DNA from 4 places in the Micromonospora sp. DT63 genome. Region 3 is predicted to be linked to each of the others. Evidence: riboswitches for the same ligand, from Rfam matches in the RefSeq annotation. Region 3 holds a riboswitch; each other region holds the start of a gene.

Region 1 (7,531 bases), on a different contig from region 3:
AGGAACACTTTGCCATGCAAGGTCTCGTATGACGGCTCACTGCGAAAGTCGTCGTCGGGTCCGTAACCATACTCGGCGAACGCGGGCGACTGCCAGCTCAGCGTCTCGTACAGGCGTCCTCGGAAGACCCCTATGTCCTGTGCAACATCGATCCTCTCTGAGACGCGGAAGTCATGTGCGGCGAGCAGACTTTCGATGAGGCGCTCGAACGCCGGGGATGCCGGGCACGCGATTTGAGATCGGATTGGGTCATAATGATGCCCAAGAGGCCGCCCCCGGAAGGCGGGTCCGTCGATGCGCATACTTCGATGTTGCAGCATCTCTACAGCACGCACCTCGTCCAGCTTCTTCGAAGTGGCGACACGAAGCGAAACCTCACACTGACCGAGGGGGATGGCGGAGTAGAAGTTGCCGCGCGGCCACTGCCGCTCAACGATGTCCCGCACGTCTTCTGCGATGAACTCGCCAGCGGACTCCACGTAGACGACAAGATAAACAGGCTCTGGTGCCGCCGCCCAAAACCGTATGTGGTCCACCTTCACTCTGACCTCAACGCTGTCGGCGGCCTGGTAGATCTCCAGCGGAAGCGTCTTAGCCCTCTTACTCTTGGCCTGGAACCACACTCGAAACTGACTCGTCCGCCTGACACCCTCTCCTTCCAGGAAGAGGTGCAGGCCCGTGTCGATCGCCGCTCGGTCGTGCTCATAGCTGAGGACCAACCCGTGCCGAGTTAGCAGGGCCTTCAAGTCGGCCATATAGACCGCCTCCAGGACGTCACTCTCACCCATATCTGGCAAAACCACACCATCCCACGTCGCAGACGGAAACCTCGTGCCCTACGACAGTGACTGCCGACCCGCTCCTCAGGCACTCTCAGCAAGCCGTAGGCGGTAAAGACTCATGACTACCTGCGTCCGAGAAGAAAACTCAACTCAGGTGGTCTTGCCGACGCGTGGTGACAACTGCGCCTGGGCGAACCGCTGTGTCGGCTCCGCCTGAAACGCGGTGCCTGTCCACGCCGGCTGAATTTACACGCAGCGTCGACAGCGGCGGCTCGCCAGCCCGTGGCGGATAGCCGACAAAGATGCCAACCATGCGGGGACTGGGCTCACACCTTGACGTGGCTATGCCTGGATGTCGATCAGCGGCATGGCGCAACCGATGGGTCGGAGCTTAGATAGCTTTGGCGTTCATGGCTCAAATTTTTGCTTGCGGCGGTTGATGTAGAGCACTCGGCCGCTGGCCAGGACCGCGGCACCAGAAAGCAGATTCGCCGTGACGGCGGTTCCGACACTGTGGTCGTCCCAGCTGTCGGTTACTGTCACGGCTATCACGATGGCTTCGAGAAGTCCGGCGAGGATCCCGAGGGACCACAGTAGGCCGCGTCCGATTGTCGCCCAGGCGCTGCTCTTGGCTGTTGGTGCGCGGAGGGCGCTTGGCGGGATACCGATGGCTGCTTCGATGGCATCTCGCATCTGCTGCATCTCGGCGTTGACGGATCTGGGGAAGGAGACTGAGGAACCGTCTTCCATGGGAGGTCGTCCCGCGCCAGGTCCGAATCGGCTGATCGGTGCTGGCTGGACGCCTTTCTGGATCACCTGGAGGTAGCCATAGTGCAGGGAGGTTGCCGGCCTGAACGAGACCCCGGCGACATCGCTGATGTGTAGGCGGCGCTCGCCCTTCATGACGGGCCCGAAGCCATCCTTGCCGATGACGACGGACTGGCCATCAAATGCCGCATGGCCGAGGACACCTCGCGCTCGAAGGACAGGCGCGGCGGCTCTGCGCGCCGGGGGTGCTGCCTGGAGTGTGGGCACCGCATGTCCCAGTGGCTCAGCAACCACCATCATCCCCTCACCCATTCCGAGTTTGCGTGGGCGTTGGGGCGACGGCCCGTTTACGACGTGATGATAGACGTACTCGTAGAGTTCATCGACAGTGATCCGACCGTCGCGGTTCGAGTCCGCGGCGCCGGTGGCGACGCCAGCTACAATCGCTTCGGTGAAGTAGGAGGTTCGCGCCATTGGTGATTCGACGTCTTCGAAACTAGCCTCATGCTCACCCGACGCGGTAAGTACCGCGACCCCGCTGCCCTGAGGTAAGCCTCGGACGAGTACGTCAACGTCGGCTTCGCCGCTGGACCGGGCCTGCATGCCCGTGATGAAACTCCCGCTGAAGCAGCAGTCGACGAGGATGAGCGTGGACTTTGAGCGGCTGTCGTAGATGCGGTCGCGTACCCACTCGGCGCCTACCCCAGTCGCGCTCGGGTATTGCTTCTCGGTGTCAGTAAATGCGAAGTACAACTTGCCCTGCCGGTCCTGAAGCCCGTGCGTCGAGAAGTAGATCAAGTTCAGGGCATCATCAACCCGGGCTTCAAGCATGAATGCTTCGATGGCACGTTGCGCCGCACGGGTTGTGCAGTCGACGTCAGCGAACACCTGCGCGTACCCCGCCTCGTACAGCATGCGGGTCATGTCCTCGACGTCGCGACGAGGCGATCTGAGTTGTGCCAGCGACGAGTCGGCGAACGTCCCGCAGCCGATCAGCAACGCCCTACGCTGGCGGGTCGCCTCTGTCATGACCCGCTGTTCATCCGGTTCAGGTAAGCGGCGACGAGTTCGTCGCGTTGCGCCTTCGACACACGCCCCTTGAAACGACGGCCGTCGATCTCAATCTCGACGTCGGCCGGCTGCCGGCTCAGCCACGACGCGATGATGCCCATCAGGCTCTCGACCACTATCGGCGCCAGCGTCACAGCCAACGCGCCAGCCGCGACCACCATCCCAGACTTAGCCCCGGCCGGTGCGTCCGCAGCCGTATCCCACTCGGCGCTGGCTACGTCCGTGGTGAGAACCTCTCGTCGAAGCCCAGCGGTCAGGTCCTTCACACCATCTGCGTCCAACTCCGAGCAGCCCACTCGCACAGATATCTGAAACTGATTCATCGAATCCCAATCCCGCCCGCGCGCGTCGGGCCTGGACGATCGCGGTCCGTGGCCTGCGGCGCATACGCCTTCGGCCAAGGGTCTGGCCCCACACGCAGCTCGGGCTACGTGTTGCTGGAGCACGGTGTCGTAGCCAATGCTCGATGCAGGATACGCGGCATCCCACCGCCGACGCGCTTCCTCTCGTCGGCCCGCCGTGATACTCGGTGGCCGTCCGCTATTCGCAGCGCTGCGACGTGCTTGCGTGTCCGATCTGGCTCCAGATCGAGCAAGGTCAGGGGCCGCCATTTCCCGCTTATCGTCGGAAGCTGCTCAATCAGTTCTGAGGTTCATGACCAGCAGAGGCTGTTCCAGAGTGGGCCGAGGCTGGCGCAGCGGTGGCAGCGGCGAACGTTGGGGCTGCTTGGAAGTGCGCCCGGCGGGCCGCGCGCCGGAACGCGCCGAGTACCGCCGGCCCGGCCAGGGTGACGAGGACAGCTGTGGTGATCGCCCGCCCGGTGTCCCAGCCCAGCGAGGTGACGGTGAAGAAGGTCAGATACCGGTGCAGTTGTTCGAGCACCGGCAGGCCGGGCTGGTAGGCGATCGAACTGGTCGGGTCGAGCGAGAACGGCCAGAACGACAGGTTGAGCATGAAGCCGAAGAAGTATCCAGCGACCGCTGCGTAGGCGGCGAGCAGGACGATCTCGGCCCGTCCCCGGACCCGGGGTAGCAGGCCGGCGAACATGCCGACCCAGGCGCAGCCGAACATCTGGTACGGCATCCACGGTCCCACTCCCCCGGTGAGCAGGGCGGAGGCGAACAGCGAGGTGCAGCCGAGCGCGAAGCCGAAGCCCGGCCCGAAGACCCGACCGGCGAGCACGAGGATGAAGAAGACCGTCTCGATGCCCGCCGTGCCGGCGCCGAGTGGCCGCAGGGCCGCGTTGATCGCGGACAGCACACCCAGCATGGCGAGCGCCTTGGCGTCGATCCTGCCGTCGGCGATCTCGGCGAAGATGACGGCGAGGACCAGGAGCAGCAGCACGCCGAACATCAGCGGTGGGGTCTGGGTGGAGCCGAACGTCCCCGGCGCGACGACGAACGGCCACAGGAACGCGACGAAGCCCAGGAACGACGCCATGGTGATCGCGAGCACGGCGCGCAGGGGCACGCGGACCGCGACGTTCAGTGTCGTCATGCGGGCACCGCCGGGTCGTCGAGGGCCGCGGCGACCTGCCCGACCGTCAGGTACGGCAGCGGCGCGAGGATCTTCGCGACCTGCGGGGCGAATGTCGGCGACGCGGTGAGCACGGTCGGGACGGGTCCGTCGGCGACGATCTCGCCGTCGGCCATCACCACGACCCGGTCGGCGGTGGTGGTGGCGAACTCGACGTCGTGGGTGGCCACCACGACGGCGCGTCCCTGCGCGGCGAGGTTGTCGAGGGTACCGGTGGGGCGGTCAGCGGCGGCTCGGCCGCCGCTGACCACTCGCCGGCCGATCTGCCCGCCGCCGTTCCGGCACGGGTGACGAGGTCGAGCGCGGCGACCGTGACGAGGCCGGCACCGCGACAGCGGCCAGAGCCGCCAGTTGCGTCAGCTCACCGGGGCGTCACTCTGGTGAGGACAACCGTGGCATGCGCCTGACCCCGGTCCCCCGGTACGTGCGGGCGCGGCGAGCAGACCCTCCAGGCGAGCCACTCGACGTTGCGTGTCCTTCAACTGCTGGCGAAGCTGCTGCGCCTGAGCCTCACTGGCACCGAGTTGCCGACGGGCGGCGTCGAGCCGCTCGAAGTCGCCCGCTGTCAACACGACCATCGACTGCCCGTTCATCGTCACGACACGGTGCTCGATCTTCCGACGCATCGGGCCCCTTCGGATGGGCGGGCGGTGGGCGTTGCGGCTGCCCGCCGGGATCCGCCCGTGGGCGGATCCCGGCGGACCATCATGCCGGCGGGGACTGGGCGGTGTCGGCCAGGAGTAGGGACAGTTCCCGGACCAGGTCGTCCATCGACTGGCCGCTCTGCGCCTTCACCAGACCCAGAGCGAGATCGGCCAGCAGGTAGAAGCCGAGCGTGCGGGCCTGCTCAGAGCCGAACGCCGACATCAGTTCCTCCGCGCCGGCGAGGTCACCGCGATGCTTGGCGGCGATGACCCCGGCGGCGCGTTGGACGATCTCGGCCGCCTCGGGGGTGTACCCGCTCACGCCGGGTCAGATCTTCGGGGTGGCGGCGCGGGCGGCGTCGAAACGAGCGGTGACGTCGGTCCAGTTGACCAGGTTCCACAGCCGGTCCACATAGTCCGGGCGCACATTGCGGTACTGCAGGTAGTAGGCGTGCTCCCAGGCGTCGAACACCAGGATCGGGGTGGAGCCCTGCCCGACGTTGCCGTGGTGGTCGTAGACCTGCTCCACGATCAACCGTTGGCTCAGCGGCTCCCAGGCCAGGACACCCCAGCCCGAGCCCTGCACGCCCTTGGTCGCCGCCGACAACTGACCGGCGAACCCGTCGAACGAGCCGAAGTGCTCGTCGATCGCCGCCGCCAGCTCACCGTCGGGACGGTCACCCCCATCTGGGGACAGGTTGTTCCAGAAGATCGAGTGCAGCACGTGCCCGGACAGGTTGAACGCGAACGTCTTCTCCAACCCGACAAGCGTCGCGTAGTCGCCCTTGTCGCGGGCCTCGGCGAGCCGGTCGAGCCCGTCGTTGGCGCCCTTGACGTACGCGGCGTGGTGCTTGTCGTGGTGCAACTCCAGGATCTCGCCGGACATGGCGGGCTCGAGTGCGCCGTAGTCGTAGGGCAGGTCGGGCCAGGTTGTACACGGCCATGAATACGTCCTCTCAGTGCTGCCTCAGCTTTGCTGTTGCCATTATCTTGCAACAAGGACGGAAGTCCGGGAACAACCGGACTCCCGGCTCATCCCGCGCCGGGGCGCGCGACCGGGAGATCGGCCCGCCACAGCGGCACCGAGGATCAGCTCACGGCCCGTACGATGGTCGGCAGTGCTGGTTCGTCGCACCGTCTCGGTGCGGCGTCGTAAGAGGGAACCCGGTGCAAGACCGGGACTGCCCCGCAGCGGTGAGTGGGAACGACCGCCGTCATACGCACTGGACGCGTGAGCGTCTGGGAAGCGACGGCCAGTAGGAGACCGGTTCACGCCGATCAGGCCCGCGAGTCCGAAGACCTGCCCGCACCGCGTACGCGCCGCGTGCGCCGCCGTCGGCCTCTCGGGAGGGTCAGGGCGAGGCCCGGTCGTCGTCCCGTGCCCTGCCGTGTCCTTCGAGGTGGTCGGTGGTCGACCTCGAGGGAAGGACACCTGTCCCGTGACCACACCGTTCGGGCTGAGCACCGTGCTCGGCTATCCCCGCATCGGACCGCACCGCGAACTCAAGCACGCCGTCGAGTCCTACTGGGCGGGCCGGATCGATGCCGACACCCTTCAGGACACCGCGGCCGGCCTGCGCGCCGACGTGTGGCGCGCGTTGCGCGACGCCGGACTGGACGCCGTCCCGTCGAACACGTTCTCGTTCTACGACCAGGTGCTGGACACGACCGTCCTGGTCGACGCGATCCCCGACCGCTTCCGCCGCCTCGGTCTCGGCGACCTGGACACCTACTTCGCCATGGCGCGCGGCGCGGGCCGGGAGCCGGCGCTGGAGTTGACGAAGTGGTTCGACACCAACTACCACTACCTGGTGCCGGAGGTCGGCCCAGACACGCCGTTCGCCGCTCGACCCGACAAGGCGGTGCGGGAGTACGCCGAAGCCAAGGCGCTCGGCGTCACCACCCGGTCGGTGCTGGTCGGGCCGGCGACCTACCTGCTGCTGTCCAAGGCCACCGAGGACGCGCCGGAAGGGTTCCGACCCTTCGACCGGCTCGATGATCTCGTCGCCGTTTACGAGGACATCCTCGCTGCCCTGGCCGATGCCGGCGTCGCATGGGTTCAGCTCGACGAGCCCGCGTACGCCGCCGACCGCACCCCGCAGGAGATCGCCGCGCTGCGCGCCGCGTACCGTCGGCTCGGCCTTCTGCAGCATCGCCCACGGTTGTTCGTCGCGTCGTACTTCGGTGATCTCGGCGACGCGTTGCCGGCACTGCTGGGCACGCCGGTCGAGGCGGTCGGCATCGATCTCGTCGCCGGGCCGGGCAACCTGAACCGGCTCGCCGCGGCCGGCCCGCTGCACGGCAAGACGATCGTCGCGGGGCTGATCGACGGACGCAACGTCTGGCGCACCGACCTGCGCTCCGCCGCCGCCACCGGCGCCGCGCTGACCGGCCTGGCCGACCATGTCGCGGTGTCGACGTCCTGCTCCTTGCTGCACGTGCCGGTGGACCTCGCCGCCGAACCTGACCTGGACCAGGACCTGCGTGGGCGGCTCGCGTTCGCCAGGCAGAAGGTCGACGAGGTCGTCGCTCTGGGCCGCGCGCTGCGCGACGGCGTCGGTGCCCTGCCGTCTGCCCCGCCCGCCGTCCCGGCGGCCTGGCGTAACGACGGAGTGCGGGCCCGGCTCGACGCGATGCGCCCCGAGCACCGACGGCGCGGCCCGTACGCGCAGCGGGCCGCCACCCAGCAGGCCCGGCTGAATCTTCCCCCGCTGCCCACCACCACCATCG
Region 2 (7,531 bases), on a different contig from region 3:
GGTCGGCGTCGACGTCGCGTACGCGCCGAAGAACGGTCTCACCGCGGCGTTCGACACCGTGTGCGTCGGCGACGAGGGCACCCTCGCGGCGGACTGCGACGCGAAGTCGTGGGCGTACTCGCGGGCCGCCCTGGCCGCAGCCGGCGTGACGCAGGGGCAGCGGCAGCAGGTGCCGGGCACGGCGCTGGGCTTCACGCTGCCGCAGGTCCCGGCCGGGCAACCGGACAACGCCACCGGCAACGGCGCGACGATCGCTCTGCACCTGCCGTCCGACGCCCGGAACATCTCGTTCATCGGCGCCGGCACGCAGGGCAACCAGAGCACCACCGGCACGGCGACGTTCAGCGACGGCAGCACCGCCAGCATCCCGATCCAGTTCAGTGACTGGACGCTGGGCGGCAACGCCAACGGCACCCCGTCGTACGGCAACATCGTCGTCGCGAAATCCGCGTACCGGCTCAGTGGCACGAGCCGCGACGGCGCGCAGCCGTTCCTGTTCGCCACCACGCCGTACCAGATCCCGGCGGGTAGGACGCTGGTCTCGGTGACCCTGCCGACGCAGACCGGCGATCCCCGCTCGGCGGGCCGGATCCACGTGTTCGCCGTCGCCGACGACGGCACGCCGGCCGCCGCGCTGGCGACCGCCACCCCCGCCGACCAGAGCGTCGACGCCGGCAAGGTCCTCGCGGCGAACCTCGGGTCGGTGACCGGCGGTGTCCCCGGCGCGGCCGGCTACCGCGCCCGCGTCCAGTGGGGCGACGGCACGGTCCCGGACGACGTCACGGTCGGCGCGGACGGCGCGCTGAGCGGCCAGCACACCTACGTGCGGGAGGGCACCTACACGGTGCACGTCACGGCGTGGGACACGCTGTCGAGCAGCACGGCCACCTTCGCCGTCACCGTCCGGCGTGCCGGGCCGCAACCGACGCTCGCGGTGTCCGGCACGCAGCAGGTCGCCGCCGGTGAAACGGTCACGGTCGACGGCAGCGGGTTCGCCGCCGGCGAGCGGGTGACTGTGGTTCTGGCCGCCGGCACGACGCGGAGCGTGACGGTCTCGGCGTCCGCGACGGGCACGGTCCGCGCCTCCGTCGCGACGTCGGGGGACACGGCACCGGGCCGGTACGCCGTCAGCGCCACCGGCGCCTCCTCGGGTACGCCGGCGACGGCCACCGTCCAGGTGACCGCGCGCCCGGCGAGCCCGGCCTACGAGCCGCGGGTGTCGCTGCCCACGACGTCCGGACCACGCGGTTCGTCGATCACGGTCGACGGTTCCGGGTTCGCGCCGAACGAGGCGATCTCGGTTCGTGTCGGCGAGGGTCGTGTGGTCGGCACGGTGCGTGCGAACGGCGACGGCGTGGTCTCCGGCGCGATCGTCACCGTTCCGGATTCGGCGCAGCCGGGCGTGACGAGCGTGACGCTGTCCGGCGTCACGTCGAAGACGGCGGTGTCCCAACCGTTCACGGTCACCGCCCCGAAGTAAGCAGGGAACGACACCAGTCGGGCGGGCCGTGCTCCACGGCCCGCCCGACACCCGTTCCGGGTCCGCCCGCTCGGCTGACGGCCTTTCGTGGCTTGTCGCTCCGCGCGGCCGGTGAGGCCCTGTCGCCCGTGAGGCACATACCTCAGAGTCATATTTATACCTCTGCGGTATGTCGCTCACCGGCCTATGCGCCTGCCGGTCGCCCAGACCCCACCGCTGTCCGGCTCTGACGCCCTGTTGCAACCCACCGCCCGGCATTGCCATCCCGCTGAACGTCAATGCCGCCGCCGCGCCGCCCGCCGCCGCGCCGCCCGCCGCCGCGCCGCCCGCCGCCGCGCCGCCCGCCGGCGTCCATGCGCCGCCGACGGCCACGATCCTCCGGCGACGCCGGCGCTGACGGTCAGTGCCGGCGCCGGGCAGTGACCAACGATCCGATCCCGTCGGGCCCGGGTCCGTCGATGCCGCCCCACATCTGGGGCAGCTCTACAGGAGCCGTGGTCGACCCTCGTCAGCCGGTCACGGGTGCCGGGGGCGCGCTCAGCCGGAGCTGCCACCGTCGGCCGTGGTCAGTGAGCCGGACGATCGCCAACGGCTCGACGTCCAACTGCCGGTACGTCACCAGCGGCAGTCCCAGGGCGTGTACGACAGCGACCCGGATCACGAGCGGGTGGGTGACGGCGGTGACCCGTCGGCCGAGGCCGCGCTGTCCGTCCAGCCACCGGCCGACGCGCTCGTGCACGGCGGCGACGGATTCGCCCCCGTGCGGCGCGGCGTCCGGGGTGGACAGCCACTCGCGCAGCGCGTCGGGCTGCGCGCCGGCGATCTCCTGCAGCGACCGGGCGGTCCAGTCGCCGTAGTCGCAGTCGGCCAGCGCCGTCTCCACGGCGGGCGCGAGGCCGAGGGCGTACGCGGTCTGGACGGCCGCCGCCGCGGGGCTGGACAGGCAGGCGTCGGTGTCGTCCGACGGCGCCCGCCGACCCAGCACACCGGGAGACAGGGCGAGGGCGGCGTTGCGGCCGCCCTCGTCCAGTGCGTCGTCCCCGCCGAACCGGGCCCGCCGCAGTGCGGCGGTGTGACCGTGGGCGACCAGCCGCAGGCTGGTGGGGTTCACCCGGCCAGTCGTGCGTCGGTGACCGCGCGCTGCCGGTGCATCAGTGCGGCGAAGAGCAGGCCGATCCCGGTCCACAGCACCACCTGGGTGCCGAGGGAGGCGAGCCGGAAGCTCCACAGCAGCGTGGCGGGAAAGTCGCCCGGGACCTCCTGGAACGACGGCAGCACCAGGTAGGCCACGCCGGTGACCAGCAGGAAACCGCCGACGGCCGCCGCGGCGCGCAGCCACACCGGCGCCTGCTCGCCGACCGCCCGGTAACCCAGCGAACCGGACCAGACCGCCACCAGGCCGAGGACCACCAGCAGCAGGTAGGTGACCGTGCGCTGGTCGATGGTGGCCGGGTCGCCGACCGCCGGAGGGTTCGGCGGGTACTTGACGAACGGCACGATCACCGCCCCGAGCAGCGCGCCGCCGGCCAGCAGCAGCCCGGACCACCCGTCGTCCACCGTGCGCCGCCGCCGGTTCAGCAGGACGTACGCGGTGGCCAGCAGGCCACCCATCGCGGCGCCGAAGAGGGCGGTGGCCAGGAACAGCCCGCCGCGCTGGCCGTTCCTGCTGACCAGGGCGTCCTCGTCGTGCTGGTGCCCACCGGTGGCGGGGTCGGCGTGTGTCGCCGCCTCCTCGATGGCGATGGCCGCCTCGACGTGGGGTTCGCCGACGACGTAGGCGAACGTTCCGGCGAGCAGGCCGGCCACCAGGCCGGCGAGCAGCCCGCGCAGGAGAACCGTGACGAACGTGGGTGCGGTGCCGGTGCCGGTCAGTGGCACGGGACACCGAGCAGGTGCCGGCCGTCGTGCATCAGCTCGTGCAGGTACATCCCGCTGCGCGAGACGGCACCCTGGTCGAAGGCGACGAGATAGGCCAGCAGGCTGAGCACGGCGACGGTGGCCAGGACCGTCCACAGGAGACGGGTCGGGGCAGCGGGGTGCACCAGCGGCTGGCTGGACGTGGAACTGGACATGCGTGCACGAACCTCCTCGGGGATGACGCGTCCCCATCGCAAGGCTGCGGACGACCGAGCGTCCTGGCTCGCGGCCCCGTAGTCGGGGACCGCTCACAGTGGCGCGACCGCGCCGGATTCTCACCGGCTTCCCTCGCGTCGCCGCAGATAGTGGGTTGACCGTATCGGTGCCGGTTCTCCTCGGTCAAGCCGGCGGCGAGGTCCGAATGCGACGCCGCCCGATGCTCGCGCGCCCGCCGTCGCCGACCGGATCGACGAGGACCGTCACCGACGACCGCGACACGCCCGGACCCGACATGTGGGGTGTGACAAACCCAGTCGCCCCTATATATGGTGTCGACCGCAGCTGGTTCGGCCACTCATCCCAGGGTGGCCGAGGCAAGAGGGAACCCGGTGGAATTCCGGGACTGCCCCGCAGCGGTGAGTGGGAACGACAGCCGTCATCAGCACTGGGCCGCCACTTGGCCTGGGAAGCGACGGCCAGTAGGGGACCGGGTGAACACCGGTCGTGCCCGCGAGTCCGAAGACCTGCCAGCGCGCCGCGTACCCGCATCCGGGTGGGCGGTGGTCCGAGGCCGCGTGGGACGGCCGACGCCTTTCGGATCCGCGCCCGCTGAGGCGTGGCGTCCGCTGGTGTCGGTCTCCCCGTGCCGAGGGCCGTCAGGTCTCAAGCTCGCGAGGAGTGAGTGGTGACAGTTACCGAGGTAGCCGCGACCGGCGGCGGCACGGCCCGCCGGGGTACGCCGACGCAGGTCCGCGAACGCGACGGCGCCCGCGAGGCGGTGGACGTGCGCACGCTCGTCGCCGAGGTCGAGCGCTTGGCCGACGACCTGCCCGACGTCGACCCGCTGCGGGTGGCGACCCGCACGGTCAGCGGCCTGTACGACGGCGCGACGACGGCCGAGCGGGACCGGCTGACCATCCAGACCGCGGCCGAGATGATCGGTACGGAGCCGCAGTACTCGCGCCTCGCCGCCCGGCTGCTGGCCGGCCACATCGACCGGGAGGTACGCCGACAGGGCGTCACCTCGTTCAGCGCGGCGATCCGGACCGGCCACGCGCAGGGGCTGATCGGGGATGAGACCGCCGCCTTCGTCGCCGCGCACGCGGGAACGTTCGACGACGCCATCGACCGGGACGGCGACCGGAGGTTCGAGTACTTCGGCCTGCGCACGGTCTACGACAGGTACCTGCTGCGCCACCCCACCACCCGGTTGGTGCTGGAGACCCCGCAGTACTGGCTGCTGCGCGTGGCCTGCGGTCTGTCCCGTACGCCGGACGAGGCCGTGGACTTCTACCGGCTGATGTCCAGCCTGGCCTATCTGCCCAGCTCACCGACGCTGTTCAACTCGGGCACCCGGCACACGCAGATGTCGTCGTGCTACCTCGTCGACTCGCCGCGCGACGAGCTGGACTCGATCTACCAGCGCTACGCCCAGGTCGCGAGCCTGTCCAAGTTCGCCGGTGGCATCGGCATCGCGTACTCCCGGGTCCGGTCCCGGGGCGCGCTGATCCGCGGCACGAACGGGCAGTCCAACGGGATCGTGCCGTGGCTGCGCACCCTTGACGCGAGCGTCGCCGCGGTCAACCAGGGTGGCCGGCGCAAGGGCGCGGCCTGCGTCTACCTGGAGCCGTGGCACCCGGACGTCGAGGAGTTCCTGCAACTGCGGGACAACACCGGCGAGGACGCCCGGCGTACGCACAACCTGAACCTCGCCAACTGGATCCCGGACGAGTTCATGCGCCGTGTCGAGGCCGACGAGGTGTGGTCGCTGTTCGACCCGAACGAGGTTCCCGAGCTGCCCGACCTGTGGGGGGAGCGGTTCGACGCCGCGTACCGGGCGGCCGAGGCGCAGGGCCGCTACGTGCGGCAGGTGCCGGCGCGGGAGCTGTACGGGAAGATGATGCGCACTCTGGCGCAGACCGGCAACGGGTGGATGACCTTCAAGGACGCGGCCAACCGGCTGTGCAACCAGACGGCCGAGTCGGGCAACGTGGTGCACCTGTCCAACCTGTGCACCGAGATCATCGAGGTGTCCAGCGACGGCGAGACCGCGGTGTGCAACCTCGGCTCGGTGAACGTCGCCGCCCACCTGACCGAGAACGGCATCGACTGGCCGCGACTGCGCGCCACCGTCCGGACGGCGGTGACGTTCCTCGACCGGGTCATCGACATCAACTACTACCCGACACCGCAGGCGGCGGCGAGCAACCCCCGGTGGCGGCCGGTGGGGCTCGGGCTGATGGGCCTGCAGGACGTGTTCTTCGCGCTGCGGCTGCCGTTCGACTCGCCTGCCGCGCGGGAGCTGTCCACCCGGATCAGCGAGGAGCTGTACCTGACCGCGCTGGAGACCTCCGCCGACCTGGCGCGCGAGGTCGGCGCGCATCCGGCGTACGCGCAGACCCGGGCCGCGCGGGGCCAGCTCCAGCCCGACCTGTGGGGCGTCGAGGGTACGCAGACCGCGCGGTGGGCCGCGCTGCGCCAGCGGGTCGGTGAGTACGGGCTGCGCAACTCGCTGCTGGTGGCGGTCGCCCCGACCGCGACGATCGCCTCGATCGCCGGTTGTTACGAGTGCGTCGAACCGCAGGTGTCCAACCTGTTCAAGCGCGAGACCCTGTCCGGGGAGTTCCTTCAGGTCAACACGGCCCTGGTCCGCGAGCTGAAGGCACGTGGTCTGTGGACCGAGCAGATCCGCTCGGCGATCCGGCGCGCGGAGGGGTCGGTGCAGGACCTCGCGGAACTCCCGGCCGACGTGCGGGAGCTGTTCCGCACCGCGTGGGAGCTGCCGCAGCGGGCGTTGATCGACCTGGCCGCCGCCCGCGCCCCGTTCATCGACCAGTCCCAGTCGCTGAACCTGTTCCTGGCCTCGCCCACCATCGGCAAGCTCTCCTCGATGTACCTGTACGCCTGGAAGGCCGGGCTCAAGACCACCTACTACCTGCGCTCCCGCCCCGCCACGCGCATCCAGCAGGCCACCGTCAGCGCTGTCGCACCAGTTGCCGTCGACGCGGAGGCGCTGGCGTGCTCGCTGGAGAACCCCGAGTCGTGCGAGGCCTGCCAGTGACCACCGCCGACCCGATCGCCGACACCACCGCCGACACGAGGACCACGCACATGCTGCTCGACCCCGGGATGGATCTCACTCTGCGCCCGATGCGCTACCCGCACTTCTTCGACCGGTTCCGCGCCGCCATCCGCAACACCTGGACTGTCGAGGAGGTCGACCTGCACGCCGACCTCGCCGACCTGGACCGGCTGTCGCCGGCCGAGCGGCACCTGGTCAGCCGGCTCGTCGCGTTCTTCGCCACCGGCGACACGATCGTCGCCAACAACCTCGTGCTCAACCTGTACCAGCACGTCAACAGTCCGGAAGGCCGCCTCTACCTGTCGCGGCAGCTGTTCGAGGAGGCCGTGCACGTCCAGTTCTACCTCAACCTGCTCGACACGTACGTGCCCGACGAGACCGAACGGTTCGCCGCCTTCGCCGCCATCGAGAACATCCCCTCGATCCGCCGCAAGGCCGAGTTCTGCTTCCGCTGGATCGACTCGTTGGGCGAGTTGCGCGAGCTGCGGACCCGGGACGACCGGCGCGCGTTCCTGCTCAACCTCATCTGCTTCGCCGCCTGCATCGAGGGATTGTTCTTCTACGGCGCGTTCGCGTACGTCTACTTCCTGCGCTCCCGCGGCCTGCTGCACGGCCTGGCCTCCGGCACGAACTGGGTCTTCCGCGACGAGTCGATGCACATGGCGTTCGCATTCGACGTGGTGGACACCGTGCGGGCCGAGGAGCCCGACCTGTTCGACGACGACCTCGCCGACCAGGTCCGCCAGATGCTCACCGAGGCCGTCGAGTGTGAGGTCCAGTTCGCCGAGGACCTGGTGGGTCAGGGCGTGCCCGGTCTGACCCTGGCGGACATGCGGGAGTATCTCCAGCACGTCGCCGACCGTCGTCTCGTCCAGCTCGGTATCGCCCCGCAC
Region 3 (7,531 bases):
ACGCTCGTGCACCTCGCCGAGCGCCCGGAAGGCGTTCTCCTCCCCCACCCGCCACTTGGCGCTCTTGACGAACTGGAACACCCCGACCGGCAGGCCGGCGGTCCACGCCCGCAGCGCCAACCCGAAGGCGGCCGTCGACTTCCCCTTCATCTGTCCGGTGTGGACGATCAGCAGTGGCCGGTGCCGTCGCTGCCGGGTCGTCAACCCGTCAGCGGGCACCACGCTCGGCTGTCCCTGCGGCATCAGCCGTCCTCCCTCGTCTGCGCGATCGTGCAGTTTCGGTTGCTCATCTGCGTAGCTCGTCCCCTCATGTCGGCACCTAACGTGCAAGATCGCGGGGGTGGGTGAGGGTGGTCAGGGGTTGCAGTGGGGCGTTGAGCTGGGTGGCCAGGCGGCGGGCGAGGTTCAGGCGGACCGGGCCGGACTCGCAGTCCACGACGACGCAGGGGGCGCCCGTTGCCGCGAGGACCGCCGCCGCTCCTGCCGTCCGGTCCAGGGGACGCTGCCCGGCGGTCGCTCTGCCGTCGGTCACCACGAGGACCAGGGGGCGGCGCTTCGGGTCGCGCAGGCGCTCCACCCGCAGCAGGTCGGCGGCGGCGAGCAGGCCCTCGGCCAGCGGCGTCCGACCACCGGTGGGCAGCTCGGCCAGCCGCGTCGAGGCGGCCAGCACCGACGAGGTGGCCGGCAACAGCGTCCGCGCACCGCTGCCCCGGAAGGCGATCACCGCGACCTTGTCCCGCCGCTGGTAGGCATCGGTGAGCAGGGCGAGGACCGCGTCCTTCACGGCGGTCATCCGCTGCCGGGCGCCCATCGACCCACTGGCGTCCACCACGAACAGCACGAGGTTGCCCTCCCGCCCCTCCCGGACCGCCTCCCGCACGTCGTCCGGGCGCAGTCGCAGCGGGCCGGTCACCCTCCCCCGGGCCGCCTGGTGGGGCGCGGCGGCGCGAATCGTGGCCGGCAGGTGCAGCGCGCCGACCCGAGCGGCCGGCACCCGGGCGCCGGTGGTGCGTCCCCGCCCGGTGCGGGCGCGCGACCGCCGCCCGGGCACGCCGTCACCGACGCCGGGCGCGGTGAGCAACCGGGCCCGCAGGCCACCCTGGGGTACGGCCACCGGCTGACCCTGCCCACCGGAGCCCCGCTGCCGGGTCGGATCGTCGTCGCCGACCTGCGCCCCCGCGCTCCGACGGCGCCCGCCCGGGTCGTCGGTGGGGGGCCATCCGTCGTCCCGCCCGTTCGGCGACTCGGCGCGTCCGTCCGGGCCGGCGTCGGCACCTGCCCTCGCGCGCTCGGCCGCGCCGGATGCAGCCTGGTCAACGGGTTTGCCGCCGCCGTCGGCACCGCTCCGCGGGTCGCCGCCGTCCAGGCCGCGACTGTCGGAGCTGCCGTCGTCCGGGCCGCCGTGCCCGCCGGAGCCACCGCCGTCGGGGTCCGGCCCCTCGGGACGCGGTCCGGCGGGGCCACCGTCGTGCGGGCCGTCCTCGTCGTCCGGCTCGTCGGGGTGGGCGTCCTGGGCGCGCTGCAACGCCTCGTCGAGGCGCTTCTCATCCAGGCCCGGCGTGTCGAACGGATCACGGCGGCGGCGGTGCGGCAGGGCGAGGCGGGCAGCGACCCGTACGTCGTCGATGGTGACCCGGTCCCGGCCGTGCCAGGCGGCGTGGGCGAGAGCGGCACGGGCGGTGACGATGTCGGCGCGCATACCGTCCACGTCGAAGGCGGCGCACACCTCGGCGATCTGCCGCAGCGCGGCGTCCGGAAGGCGTACCCCGGGAAGCCGGCGGCGGGCGGCGGCCACCTGGGCGGCGACCTGGGCGTCCGCGTCGGCCCACCGGGCGGCGAAGCCCGCCGGGTCGGCGTCGGCGGCGAGCCGGCGACGCACCACCTCGACCCGCACCTCCGGATCGCGGCTGGCACCCACCTCGACGGTCAGCCCGAAGCGGTCCAGCAGCTGCGGGCGCAGCTCCCCCTCCTCCGGGTTCATGGTGCCGACCAGCAGGAAACGGGCCGCGTGGCTGACCGACACACCCTCGCGCTCGACGTGGCTGCGGCCCATCGCCGCCGCGTCGAGCAGCAGGTCGACGAGGTGGTCGTGCAGCAGGTTGACCTCGTCGACGTAGAGGACGCCCCGGTGCGCGGCGGCGAGCAGGCCCGGTTCGAAGGCGCGTACGCCCGCGCCGAGGGCCTTCTCCAGGTCGAGCGAGCCGACGACCCGGTCCTCGGCGGCGCCGACCGGCAGCTCCACGAGACGGGCCGGACGGGTCTCGGCGGTGGCGTCGGCCGGGTGCGGCCCGTCCGGGCAGCCCGGGTCGGGCTCGGCGGGATCGCAGGCGAAGCGGCAGCCGGCGACGCGGAGCACCGGGGGCAGCAACGCGGCGAGGGCCCGCACGGCGGTGGACTTGGCGGTGCCCTTCTCGCCGCGCACGAGGACCCCGCCGATCGCCGGGGAGACAGCGTTGAGCAGCAGCGCCAGCCGCATGTCGGCCATGCCGAGCACCGCGCTGAACGGGTACGTGATCATGCTCGGTCCTCCAGGTCGCCCTCACTGGCCAGGTACGTGTCACGGAGTCGGTCCAGGGTGGCCGGCTCCGGCTTGGCCCACAGCCCCCGGTCGGCGGCCTCCAGCAACCGCTCGGTGATGCCACGCAGCGCCCACGGGTTGGACCGCTCCAGGAACTCCCGGGTCGTGTCGTCGAACAGGTACGCGGCGGCCAGGTGCTCGTACATCCAGTCGTCGACCACGCCGGCGGTGGCGTCGTAGCCGAAGAGGTAGTCCACTGTGGCCGCCAGCTCGAACGCACCCTTGTAGCCGTGCCGGCGCATCGCGGCGATCCACTTCGGGTTGACCACCCGGGCCCGGAACACCCGCCGGGTCTCCTCGCCCAGCGTGCGGGTGCGCACGTCGTGCGGCATCGCCGAGTCACCCACGTACGCCGCCGGTGACGTGCCGGTCAGGTGACGGACCATCGCCACCATCCCGCCGTGGTACTGGAAGTAGTCGTCCGAGTCGACGATGTCGTGCTCGCGGGTGTCCTGGTTCTTCACCGCCACCGCGATCCGGGCGAAGGAGCGTTCCATGTCGGCGCGCGCCTCCCGCCCGTCCAGGCCCCGGCCGTACGCGTAGCCGCCCCACACCGCGTACACCTCGGCCAGGTCGGCGTCGCTGCGCCACGTCCGGGCGTCGATCAGGGGCAGCAGGCCCGCGCCGTACGCCCCGGGCTTGGAGCCGAAGATCCGGGCGGTGGCCCGGCGCTCGTCACCGTGCTCGGCCAGGTCGGCGGCGACGTGCGCCCGCAGGTAGTTCTCCTCGTCCGGCTCGTCGAGCGCGGCGACCCGCCGCACGGCGTCGTCGAGCAGCGCCACGACGTGCGGGAACGCGTCGCGGAAGAAGCCGGAGATGCGCACTGTCACGTCGACGCGGGGCCGGCCCAGTTCGGCGGTCGGCACCACCTCGACGCCGGTGACCCGCCGGGACCGTTCGTCCCACACCGGACGGCAGCCCAGCAGCGCGAGCACCTCGGCGATGTCGTCGCCCTGGGTGCGCATGGCGCTGGTGCCCCACACGGTCAACCCCACCGAGCGGGGGTACGCGCCGGTGTCGGCGAGGTGCCGGGCCAGCAGCGAGTCCGCGAGGGCCACCCCGACGTCCCAGGCGTTGCGGCTGGGGATGGCCTTCGGGTCGACGGAGTAGAAGTTGCGGCCGGTGGGCAGCACGTTGACCAGGCCCCGGGTGGGCGAACCGGACGGGCCGGGCGGCACGAACCGCCCGTCGAGCGCCCCGAGGGTGTTCCTCAGCTCGTCGGTGGTGCGCGCCAGCCGGGGCACCAGTTCGGTGGCCGCGAACCGCAGCACCGCGGCGGCGTCCGGGATGGGTTGGCCGGTCACCTCCGCGACCACCGCGTCGACCGCGTCCACGGCCCAGTCCAGGGTCTCCATGCCGACGACCAGCCGCCGGGCGAGCGCCTCGATCAGGTCGACGGCGTCGGCGGCCGTGCCGGCCGGCCCGTCCACCGCGTCGGTCAGCACCGTGGGCACGGCGATCCGCTGTCCGGGCGACGCGAGCAGCTCCTGCTCGTCGAGGCCGTACGCGGCGGCGAGCGCCTGCCGCAGGCCGGGCAGGGCGTGGGCGCCGCCCCAGATCTGCGGGGCGCGTAGGACGGCGAGCACCAGGTTGACCCGGGGTTCGCCGGTCGGCGCGTCGGCGAGGATGTGCAGCCCGTCGCGGATCTGCACGTCCTTGACCTCGCAGAGGTACCCGTCGAGGTGCAGCACGAAGTCGTCGAAGTCGTCGGCGTCGGGCATCGCCTCGGCGTGCAGGTCGTGGTGCAGTTCGGCGGCGCGCACCAGGTCCCAGATCTGGGCCCGCACGGTGGGCACCTTGGCCGGGTCGAGGGCCTGCACGGTGGCGTACTCGTCGAGCAGTTGTTCCAGCTTGGCCAGGTCGCCGTAGGTCTCGGCGCGGGCCATCGGCGGCACCAGATGGTCGATCACCACGGCGTGCGCGCGGCGCTTGGCCTGGGTGCCCTCGCCGGGGTCGTTGACGATGAACGGGTAAACCAGCGGCAGGTCACCGAGGACCGCGTCGGGGGCGCAGTCGGCGGCCAGGCCGAGGCCCTTGCCGGGCAGCCACTCCAGGGTGCCGTGCTTGCCCAGGTGCACCACGGCGTCCGCGCCGAAGCCACCGTCCGCGACGGGCGCGGCGAGCCAGCGGTACGCGGCCAGGTAGTGGTGGCTGGGCGGCAGGTCCGGGTCGTGGTAGATGGCGATCGGGTTCTCCCCGAAGCCGCGCGGCGGCTGGATGAGCAGCACCACGTTGCCGAAGCGCAGCCCGGCGAGCACGAGGTCCCCGCCGTCGGTGTAGAGCTCGCCGGGCGGCTCACCCCAGTGCTCCCGCATCCGCTCGCGCAGCCCGGCCGGCACCTGATCGAACCACCGCCGGTAGGTCTCGCCGGGCACCCGCGCCTCGGCGGCGGCCAGCTGCTCCGGGGTGAGCCACTCCACGTCGTGCCCGCCCGCGGCGATCAGGGCGTGGATCAGCGCGTCGCCGTCGTCGGGCGCCGGCGCGTCCCCAAGGTGGTAACCCGCCTCGGCCAGCGCGGCGAGCAGTCGGACCGCCGAGACGGGGGTGTCCAGCCCGACGGCGTTGCCGACCCGGGAGTGCTTGGTGGGGTACGAGCTGAGCACCACGGCGACCCGCTTGTCGGCGTTGGCCACGTACCGCAGCCGGGCGTGACGCACCGCGATGCCGGCCACCCGGGCGGCCCGCTCCGGGTCGGCGGCGTAGACCGAGAGGCCGTCCGCGTCGATGCGCTTGAACGAGAACGGCACGGTGACGATCCGGCCGTCGAACTCGGGGATGGCCACCTGCATCGCCGCGTCCAACGGGGACAGCCCGGCGTCGCTGGCGGCCCACTGCTCCCGGGTGCTGGTCAGGCAGAGTGCCTGGATGACTGGCACGTCCAGGGCGGCGAGCGCGCCGACGTCCCACGCGTCCTCGTCACCGCCCCCGGACGCGTCGGCGGCGACCGCGCCGCCGGCCGCGAGCACGGTGACCAGCAGCGCGTCACAGCTGGCGAACAGCCCGAGCGGGCCCGCGCCCGTGGTCAGGCCCCGCAGCGAGCCGCAGAAGATCGGCAGCGGGTTGCCGCCGGCCTCCCGCACGGCCTCGGCCAGGACGTCGACGAAGGCGGTGTTGCCGGCGAGGGCGTGCGCCCGGTAGAAGACGATCCCCACGGTGGGCCGATCCGGGTCGCTCGGGTGGTCGCCGTGCACGCCGTACGCCGGGGTGGGCGCGGGCGGGGCGAACCCCTCGCCGGTGAGCAGCACGGTGTCGCAGAGGAACCGGGCCAGGTGTCCGAGGTTGTCCGGCCCGCCCTCCACAAGGTAGGCGAGGGCCTGGGTGACCACTCCGGACGGCACGGTGGAGACCGCCATCAGCTCCGCGTCGGGCACCGCCTCCCCGCCGAGCACGACAGTCGGCACGCCGCCGGCGAGGACCGCGGCGAGGCCGTCCGGCCACGCCTGCCGACCCCCGAGCAGGCGTACGACGGCGAGGTCGACGCCGTCGAGCAGGGCGGGCACCTCGTCGGCCGCCACCCGCGCCGGGTTGGCGAGCCGGTAGTCGGCGTCACTGGCGCGGGCGGCCAGCAGGTCGGTGTCGGCGGTGGAGAGCAGCAGAACGCGCACGGCAGGCTCCGGACGGTAACGTCGGCACGCTCGCGAGAGCGGCCTGGCGACGTGGGATGGGCGCAGGGTTCAGCGGACGCCGCGATCCGGCCGGCTCAGCGGCCTGCGGCCGGGAGCGACGGGCGGGGCGGTCCGGAACTCAGCGGTGAACGGAGACGATGCCGATCGCGGCGACGGCACGGCCGCGGTGCGCAAGACGGCAGCAGCCGTCGATGATGATGGAGACGCCAAGCGTCATCGGGTCCTCCTCGGGTGTCCACGCCCTGGGGTACGTCCCGACGGCCGAAGTATCCTGGCTTCCGGATCGACGCTCTCCCCCGGCCTTCCAACCGCAGACACACGGCCGTGACTCACGAGGGGGGATCGCTCCCCGGTGACAGTGGCGGGACCGCGTCGGATTCGCACCGACTTCCTTCACTGCCGTCAGGCCGCGAATGCTGCCACACCGGTCGGCTGCCGGTCAACGCCACCCCTGCGCACGCCAACGGCCACGATTAATCGACATATTGCGATCAGAGGTGTTGCCGGCGAGGTTCACCGCTCGGGCCGACGGTGGCGGGGTCGACGAGTCAGAGACAGCCAGCCGAGAAAACGCGCGTGCATCTCGACGAGGTCGGGATGACCGCCCAGGTTGAACTGGTCCTGGATCGCCTCGTTCATGCAGGACGCCAGATAGAGGGCAAGCGCGAGGGAATGACCGTAGAACTCCCCGACGAGGTCGAGTTGCGCCCGAGAGCACGGCCACGGGGCGGCACAGTTGCGGCACAGCCAAGCGGGTCGCATCGGCAAGTGCGGGCGGCACGGAAGTCTCACCCCCTGACCATGCTGGCCGTAGCCGTCGCATCCCATCACGGCGGGTGGTTCCTCGACGGATACTTTTCATCCTTCCTCCGGATGTCGCCACGGCAGTTCACTTCGGCCGCTGGTTACAGTGACCCTCGTCCCACGCGGGAAGGGAGCCACCGTGCCCGTCCGAACGACTGGACCCTTCACCGTTCCCCAGTCACTCTGGGACAGCGCGGACCTGCTCGACGCGTTGGCCGCCCGGGACATCGCTCAGGTGTTCCGGCTCGTGCAGCATGCCACCGGAGCGAGCCAGACCACTCTGGGTAGCGCCACCGGCCTCAGCCAGGCTCAGGTCAGCGAGATCACCAGCGGCGCCCGACGGGTCAGCAGCATTGACGTCCTGACCCGTATCTGCGCCGGCCTGTCCATGCCCAGGCACGCTCAGATGACACTCCTTCTGGGCGAGCATCAATCGGCCTCCGCAATACACGACGTCGATGAACGACAATTCGACATGACTGTTCCGGGCCGGTATGCCGATGTTGCCGCGATCTTCGCCAGC
Region 4 (7,531 bases), on a different contig from region 3:
ACGCATGGTGGGGCGGCGGTGTGCCGCCGCCCCACCATGGCGTGCGGCCACGCGCATCCGATGCCCACGTCGGCCGGGCGGCGTCACCCTGCGCCGACGGAAACCCGCCGGGCGCGGGAGTCCGGACGGCCGGCGAGAATGGCGGTAAGGATCTCCGCGCCGTCGACGACCCTCGGGCCGGGGCGGTTGAAGTAGGCGGGTCCGTCGACCACCCACACCTGCCCCTGACGCACCGCCGGCAGGTCGGCCCACCCGGGTCGCGCGGCCACCACGGACAGCTCGCCGATGGTGCGTTCGGGCGTGAACCCACACGGCCCGAACACCACCACGTCAGGGGCGAGGTCCGCGACCACCGACCAGTGCTGTGGGACGCTGTGCACTCCCGGCCCGAGCAGCAGCGACCGCCCGCCCGCAGCGGTGATCTGCTCCGGCACCCAGTGCCCGCCCGGCATCAACGGGTCGAGCCACTCGACGAACAGCACCGTCGGCGCGCCGGTCAGCGGGCCGGGCAACGCGGCGAGTCGACGCTCGGCGTCCGCCCGGATCTCCGCCGCCCTGCCGGTCGTGCCGGTCAACGCGGCCACGGCGTCGACCGTGTCCAGTATCCCGCCGATGGTCCTCGCCTCCAGCGACACCACCCTGGTATCGAGGTCGATCAGCCGGACCGCGTCGTTGACCCGCGCATAGGAGACCGCGCACACATCGCAGAGGTCCTGGGTCAGAATCAGGTCCGGTCTCAAGCCCTCCAGCAGCGTGACGTCAAGCTGGTACAACGACGAGCCTCGGTGCGCGTCGCCAGCGATCGCCGCCGAGATCTCCCGGCTCGTCAACGCCTCGGGCAGAGACGTTCCCGTCACCACCGGAACACCGGCAAGGCCGCCCGGCGGCCAGTCACACTCGTGCGTGCGGCCGACCAGATGCCCGGTCAGGCCGAGCAAGGCCACGATGTCCGTGGCCGCCGGCAGCAGTGAGAGGATCCGCACACCCGTCTGCCTACCAGGAGTGACCGAGCCACGTCCACTGCGCCGGCCGGCCTCAGGACGACGATCGCGGCGAAGGAGCCGGCCAGCGTCGCGGCGGACAGTCCGAGCACGGCTCAGCCCTCCCCGGCGCCGTCGAGCAACGCCCGCCGTAGCGCCAACCGGTGCTCCCGGCGGATCTCCGCCTCCCGGTACCGCCGCCGGTCCCCGTCGGTCTCCGGTAGCAGCGGCGGCACCGCGCGCGGTTGACCGTCGTCGTCGACAGCGACCATGACCAGATGCGCGGTGGCCACGTCGGTGGGCGGCACCGCACGGTCCCACCGGTCCGCCGTCACCTTCACGGCCACCTCCATCGAGCTGCGTCCCGCCCAGGTGATGCGCGCGTCGACGTGCACGACGTCGCCGACCCGCACCGCGCGCAGGAACGCGGTCTCGTCGATCGCGGCGGTCACCGCCGGGCCGTCGGAGTGCCGGGCGGCGACCACACCGGCCACCGAGTCGATGAGGTTCAGGATCCGGCCGCCGTGCACCGTACCCATCAGGTTCGTGTGGTGCTGATCCATGATCTGCGACAGGGTCAGGTGCGACGCCGACGGCGCTCGGCCGGCGATCATGCTGGTGTCGTGCACAGCGGTAGTCCGTCCCTCGGGAAACCACACCGCCGGATCACGGGCACACGCTGACGAGGACGCGACCGCGCTGAGACGCCGCACGTCACCCGGCAAGTCCACCCGCGAGACCGACGGCAGCGCACACGGTCGTGTGCGCAGCGCCGGCAGGTCTTCGGACTCGCGGGCGCGACCGGCTGCGCCGGTCCCCTACTGGCCGTCGCTTCCCAGGCCGCTGGCCCAGTGCTGATGACGGCGGTCGTTCCCACTCACCGCTGCGGGGCAGCCCCGGATTCCCACCGGGTTCCCTCTTACGCCGCCCAGCCGGATACGGCCAGGCGAACCAGCGCCACCAGCCAGCCTAGTTGATCGAAGGCGGGGAGCACGGCGCAGGTTTCGCCCGCCCTACGGGAGGCGACACAGCCTTTCACATCTGCGACACAGGACCGGAACCACAGCGAATCCAACTTTTGCTATGTGAGGAAAAAGATCGCGACCCCTTGCGCAAAGTCTCGGCACGGCGAGGATATTCAGATGCGTCGTCTCCCTCGGACTCCTGCTCAGGTGGCCTCGGGCCTGCTCGCACTCGCTCTCGCCTCGGCGGTCACCCTGCTCGCGTCCGTTCAACCGGCCGCCGCTCATGGGACTCTCGCCATGTCCACCCCGGCGGCCGGTGCCACCGTGAAAGCGCCGTTGACCTCGGTGCAGCTGTACTTCACCGAGAAGGTCGCCGCCAACGCGCACTTCACCATCACCGCGCCGGGTGGCAGCCGGGTCGACAACGGTTGGACCTACGGGGAGCCGAAGACGCTGAACCAGCCGGTGCGCGAGTACTCCCTGGTCAACGGGCAGTTCGAGCCGCGCGAGTACACGACGGGGTTCCCCGCGGTGATCGCCCTCGCGCATCTGCCCGCAGCGGGTCAGTACTCGGTGAGCTATCTGTCGGTCGCCTCGGACGGTGACCCGGTCCGCGGCACGATGACCTTCCGCTACAGCGGGCGGGCGACGGCCGCGCCCCAGGGGTGGCAACCGCCGACGAACCAGCCCGACCCGGCGCTGCTGGCCGCCATCGAGCAGCACCGGGCGCCCGGGCAAGCATCTGCGGTACCGACCACAGCGGCCGAGTCTGCGACCGCCCCGGCGGCGGCTCCACCGGTGGCGTCGAGCGACGACGGCCCCACGGCGATGGTCTGGGTCGGCTGGGCGGCGGCGGCCGTGGCAGCGCTGGGTGCATTGGTCGTTTGGCGTCGTCGCTCGACCAGCAGGGCGAGGCCCACCGGCCGAAGCCGTACCTCGCCGGCGACCTCCGCCCGACGCCGCCCCGGTGGCCGATCCGGAGCCAAGCCCGCCGCCGGGAAGACCGGCGCGGCCAGAGGCGCCAGTGCGCCCACTGCCGGCGGCAAGCGGCGGCGCCCCAACGCCGTACCGGCGGCCCGCAAGGGCAACGCGCCCGCCGTGGCCCGCACGGGCGGCGCGGCGGACATGGCCCTGACGCGCACCGCCGTCGATGTGGTTTCGCCGGATCGGGAGGCAACGGTCCCGGCCAGTGCCGACGACGACTCCCCGGCCGCCCTTGCCCCCTCGGCGGCAGCCTCCGACGTGGACGCTATCGCGCCCGCACCGGGATCCCGGCTGGGCAACACCCACCTGGCGCTTCTCGTCGGTGGGCTGGTGCTGGCGCTGCTGGCCGGATTCGGGCTGGCCCGTATCGGCGCGACCGATCAGCGCCCGGCCACCAGCGACGCCCGGCAGCCCGCCGGCGGGTCGCCGGCCTCGGGGCCGGCGGTGTCCGCCGGTGATGGGCACCAACACGCGCCGGGGATCGGACCCCACACCCATCCGGGTGACGGCTCGACCGGCGAGACCCTGGCCACCGGGACGACGGTCAGCGCCAACGGGTACACCCTGCAACCGCTGGAGCGGTCCCAGCCGGCCGGTGTACGCGCCGACTACCGGTTCCGCATCGTCGGCACCGACCGCCAACCGGCGACCCGCTTCGCCGTCGTCCACGACAAGCCATTGCACATGATCGTGGTTGGCCGCGACCTGACCGGCTATCAGCACCTGCATCCGACGATGTCGCCCGACGGCACCTGGAGTGTTCCCCTGACGCTGGCCCGACCCGGCGGCTACCGCGTCTACGCCGACTTCTCCGTCACCGCGACCGATGGCAGGCAGATACCCCTCGTGCTGGGCGTCGACCACACCGTGCCCGGCGCGCACACCCCCGTTGCGCTGCCGGCGGCGCAGACTCAGGCGACCGCCGGACCGTACGCGGTGTCGATGAACGGCACCCCGGTGACGGGCGTGACGGTGCCGATGCAGTTCCAGGTCAAGAACGCCGGCACGACAACGCCGGCGCAGCTCGAACGGTACCTGGGCGCGTACGGGCATCTGGTCGTCGTCCGCGAGGGCGACCTGGGCTACGTGCACGTCCACCCCGAACAGGAACTTGTCGACGGGGCGGTCCAGTTCTGGCTGACCGCACCGAGTCCCGGCCGGTACCGGGCCTTCTTCGACTTCCAGGTAGGCGGGAAGGTGCACACCGCCGACTACACGATCAACCTGCCCTGAGCGGACGATTGGAAATCCGACCCGCGAGCCGGGAACTGGTTGCGCCCGTCGGCCGACTCAATCTCGACGAGCATGGCGCGCGGGCAGACGCGCCCAGCGCTCGTTGATCCGCTGACGGATCTTGTCCGTACCGGTTGCCGTAGGCTCATCCGGGACCTACGACAACCCGTCGTCAACCTGATGGGTCGTGGTCGGGACGCCCGGCAGAACCGGACACGGAGGTACCAGGTGACCGATGACGACGCGGAGATCACCGCCTGGGCTCTCGCAGCGGGCCGGGGCGACCAGGACTCGGCCACCCGCTTCATCCGCGCGACCCAGCAGTACGTGTGGCGCTTCGTGGCCAACCTGATCAGCCCGTTGGAGGCCGACGACCTGACCCAGGAGACGTATCTGCGGGCGATGCGCTCATTGCCGTCGTTCGCCGCGCGCTCGTCGGCAAAGACCTGGCTTCTCGGGATCGCCCGCCGCGTCACGGTGGATCACGTACGCGCGGCGACGAGACGTCCACGCACCACCCAACTGGCGGACTGGCACGACGCCGCGGACACGCGGGGCGGTGCCTTCGACAGCGCGATCGTGCTCAACGATCTGCTGTTCTCGTTGGCGCCGGACCGACGCGAAGCGTTCGTGGCGACCCAGATCCTCGGCCTGTCGTACGCCGAGACCGCCGAGGTGTGCGGGTGCCCGGTCGGCACCATCCGCTCGCGGGTGGCTCGGGCTCGCGAGGATCTGGTTGCCGCGCTCAACGCGAGCCCGCAGCCGGCGCGGCGACAGCACGGCACGTCCGCCGGCTGACGACGGCCAGCGCGACAACGCCACACCGCCGATTGTCCCGGGAACCAGCGCCCCCTCTCGACCGACTACCGGTACATGGGGTGTGAGCAGTGGCGGGAGATCCTGTCGGCACAGTTTGACGGCGAGGAGACTCCCGCCGAGCAGGCCGGAGCCGACGCACACCTTGCCGAGTGCGCGACCTGCCGGCGGTGGTACGACCGGGCAGCCGCGGTGACCCGACGAGCCCGCCTGACGCTCGCCGCGCCCGGACCCGATCTCACCCACGTCATCCTGGCCACGCTCCCCGCGCCTCGACGCCTGCGAGACCGCCTCGTGCTCACCCTGCGCGCAGGGCTTGCCCTCATCGGTGCTCTTCAACTGGTGCTGGGGCTGGTGCAGATCGGTCGTGGCCCGTCCGACGCTCACGTCCACGATGCCGCCGGCACCCTGGCCTCCGGGCACCTGTGGCACGAGGCCGCGGCCTGGAACATCGCCGTCGGTGCGGGTTTCCTCTTCGTGGCGGTCCGGCGGACACCTCCCACCGGGCTGTTGCCGACCCTGAGTGCCTTCGTTGGCACGCTGTTGCTGCTCTCGGTCAATGACCTGATGACCGGCCGGGTCGAGCCTCCCCGCCTGGTCAGCCACGGCTTCCTGCTCGCCGGGTACCTGATCGTCGTCGCGTTGTCGCGGACCAGGCGGCGACTCGACGGGCCGCCGACGCAGGGCCGCGCCGACCGCCCCGCCTGGCGCCTGGCAGCCGGCGACGAGCTCCAGGCCACGCGGCCCAGACTGCGCCCGGCACCACCCCACCCGGGCACGGCACGCACCCGCTCGGCGGCCTGACCCGCGGAACACCGCGCTGCGGTCGCCACCCCGGCCGCGTGACCGCAATGACCCGCCAGCTCAGAACTTTCGCGCTGCGGCGACCGACCAACGAAGCAGCAAGCAACCATCGGAGGAAGACTTCATGCCCACCATCCGCACTGTCGGAGCGCGTCGGCGCTCGGCCGTTGTCCTCGCCACCGCCGCCGCGTTCGTCGCGGTCGGTGCCGCCGGCTGCGGCTCGTCCGACGCGTCGTCGACCGCGCCGCCGAATCCGTCCGCGTCGGCCAGTGCCGCCGCTGGTGTGGTCACGATTCGCGACCCGTGGGTGAAGGCGGCCGACAAGGGGATGACCGCGGCCTTCGGGACCCTGGTCAACGACAGCGACACGGATGTCACCGTCACCGGTGCCACGACGTCGGTGTCCCCCATGGAGTTGCACGAGATGGCCATGAAGGACGGCAAGATGGTCATGCAGGCCAAGCAGGGTGGCATCGTGATCAAGGCCAAGAGCACGCACCCGCTGGAGCCCGGCGGCGACCACCTGATGCTGATGGACGTCAAGCAGCCCGTACGGGCAGGTGACGAGCTGACCTTCACCCTCACCTTCGCCGACGGCAAGACCCAGCAGTTCACCGCCGTGGCCAAGCCGTTCACCGGCGCCCAGGAGACCTACGCCCCCGGCAATGGCGAGCCCATGCCCGGCATGAGCGCCACGCCGGAGATGAGCACGAGCCCGGCATCGTGACCGACACGCCAACCGCCCGGCCGGTGAGCAGGCGCGGCCTGCTCACCGGCGGGGCCCTGGCCGCCGGAGGCGCGCTGGCCGGTGGCGCGGCGGTCGCCGCGACCCGCACCGACGGGACCGGACGACCGCAGGCCGCCGCCGATACGACGCCGGTGGCGAGCGTCGGCGGCCTGGTCGAACCCTTTTACGGTGTACGGCAGGCCGGGGTGGCCACCGAACCGCAGGCCCACGCCTCTTTCGTGGCGCTCACGCTGCGACCCGGCACGGACCGGGCCGCGCTGGGTCGGTGGCTGCGGCTACTCACCGACGACGCGGCCCGGCTCACCCAGGGCCGACCGGCCCTGGCCGACACCGAGGCAGAACTCGGGCTGCTGCCCGCGCGGCTGACCGTGACCTTCGGCTTCGGGCCCGGTCTCTACCGTGCCGCCGGCGTCGACGACCGCCGGCCGCCGTCGGTCGCCGACCTGCCGTCGTTCCGCATCGACCGACTCCAGCCGGCCTGGTCCGGCGGTGACCTGCTGTTGCAGATCTGCGCGGACGACGCGATCACCGTGGCCCACGCCCAACGGGTTCTGATCAAGGACAGCCGGCCGTTCGCCACCGTGCGGTGGGTGCAGCAGGGCTTCCGGCGCAGCCCCGGCGTCGAGCCGGGTGGCCACACCCAGCGGAATCTGTTCGGCCAGCTCGACGGCACGGCCAACCCACGGCCTGGGGTGCCGATGGACTCCGCCGTCTTCGTGGCCGACGGACCGGCCTGGCTGCGCGACAGCACCACAGTGGTACTGCGACGGATCAGCATGAACCTGGAGACCTGGGATCTGCTCGGCCGCACCGATCGCGAACTCGCCGTGGGCCGGCGGCTCGACACCGGCGCTCCCCTGACGGGCACGGCGGAACACGACGAGCCCGACTTCGCCGCCACCGGCCCGGACGGCCTCACCGTCATCCCCGACTTCTCCCACATGACCCGCGCCCACGTCACGGACGACCGGTTCAAGATCCTGCGCCGGCCCTACAACTAC

The links. Region 3 has a riboswitch for cobalamin ahead of cobN (cobaltochelatase subunit CobN). Riboswitches for the same ligand answer to the same signal wherever they lie in the genome.
Region 1: another riboswitch for cobalamin. It lies ahead of metE (5-methyltetrahydropteroyltriglutamate--homocysteine S-methyltransferase); the one in region 3 lies ahead of cobN (cobaltochelatase subunit CobN).
Region 2: another riboswitch for cobalamin. It lies ahead of ACLQ27_RS24925 (ribonucleoside-diphosphate reductase subunit alpha); the one in region 3 lies ahead of cobN (cobaltochelatase subunit CobN).
Region 4: another riboswitch for cobalamin. It lies ahead of ACLQ27_RS30265 (acyl-CoA thioesterase); the one in region 3 lies ahead of cobN (cobaltochelatase subunit CobN).

What each region holds. Positions count from the first base shown of each region.
Region 1 covers NZ_JBNCKQ010000012.1:33,580-41,110, forward strand. Annotated here, with positions in the region: gene ACLQ27_RS30220 (hypothetical protein) at 1-788, opposite strand, end outside; gene ACLQ27_RS30225 (caspase, EACC1-associated type) at 1,191-2,579, opposite strand; gene ACLQ27_RS30230 (hypothetical protein) at 2,576-2,887, opposite strand; gene ACLQ27_RS30235 (ECF transporter S component) at 3,261-4,118, opposite strand; partial or broken gene ACLQ27_RS30240 (cobalt ABC transporter ATP-binding protein) at 4,115-4,381, opposite strand; gene ACLQ27_RS30245 (superoxide dismutase) at 4,863-5,123, opposite strand; gene ACLQ27_RS30250 (superoxide dismutase) at 5,130-5,687, opposite strand; cobalamin riboswitch at 5,907-6,123, shown strand; partial or broken gene metE (5-methyltetrahydropteroyltriglutamate--homocysteine S-methyltransferase) at 6,268-7,531, shown strand, end outside.
Region 2 covers NZ_JBNCKQ010000007.1:204,065-211,595, reverse strand. Annotated here, with positions in the region: gene ACLQ27_RS24945 (GH92 family glycosyl hydrolase) at 1-1,480, shown strand, start outside; gene ACLQ27_RS24940 (histidine phosphatase family protein) at 1,989-2,591, opposite strand; gene ACLQ27_RS24935 (CbtA family protein) at 2,588-3,358, opposite strand; gene ACLQ27_RS24930 (CbtB domain-containing protein) at 3,349-3,552, opposite strand; cobalamin riboswitch at 3,611-3,684, opposite strand; cobalamin riboswitch at 3,883-4,102, shown strand; gene ACLQ27_RS24925 (ribonucleoside-diphosphate reductase subunit alpha) at 4,239-6,617, shown strand; gene ACLQ27_RS24920 (ribonucleotide-diphosphate reductase subunit beta) at 6,668-7,531, shown strand, end outside.
Region 3 covers NZ_JBNCKQ010000001.1:625,489-633,019, forward strand. Annotated here, with positions in the region: gene cobO (cob(I)yrinic acid a,c-diamide adenosyltransferase) at 1-243, opposite strand, end outside; gene ACLQ27_RS03010 (VWA domain-containing protein) at 320-2,518, opposite strand; gene cobN (cobaltochelatase subunit CobN) at 2,515-6,183, opposite strand; cobalamin riboswitch at 6,447-6,623, opposite strand; gene ACLQ27_RS03020 (DUF5919 domain-containing protein) at 7,148-7,531, shown strand, end outside.
Region 4 covers NZ_JBNCKQ010000012.1:42,085-49,615, forward strand. Annotated here, with positions in the region: gene ACLQ27_RS30260 (ABC transporter substrate-binding protein) at 84-983, opposite strand; gene ACLQ27_RS30265 (acyl-CoA thioesterase) at 1,097-1,594, opposite strand; cobalamin riboswitch at 1,738-1,951, opposite strand; gene ACLQ27_RS30270 (copper resistance protein CopC) at 2,123-4,162, shown strand; gene ACLQ27_RS30275 (sigma-70 family RNA polymerase sigma factor) at 4,343-4,960, shown strand; gene ACLQ27_RS30280 (zf-HC2 domain-containing protein) at 5,036-5,782, shown strand; gene ACLQ27_RS30285 (copper chaperone PCu(A)C) at 5,907-6,509, shown strand; gene ACLQ27_RS30290 (Dyp-type peroxidase) at 6,533-7,531, shown strand, end outside.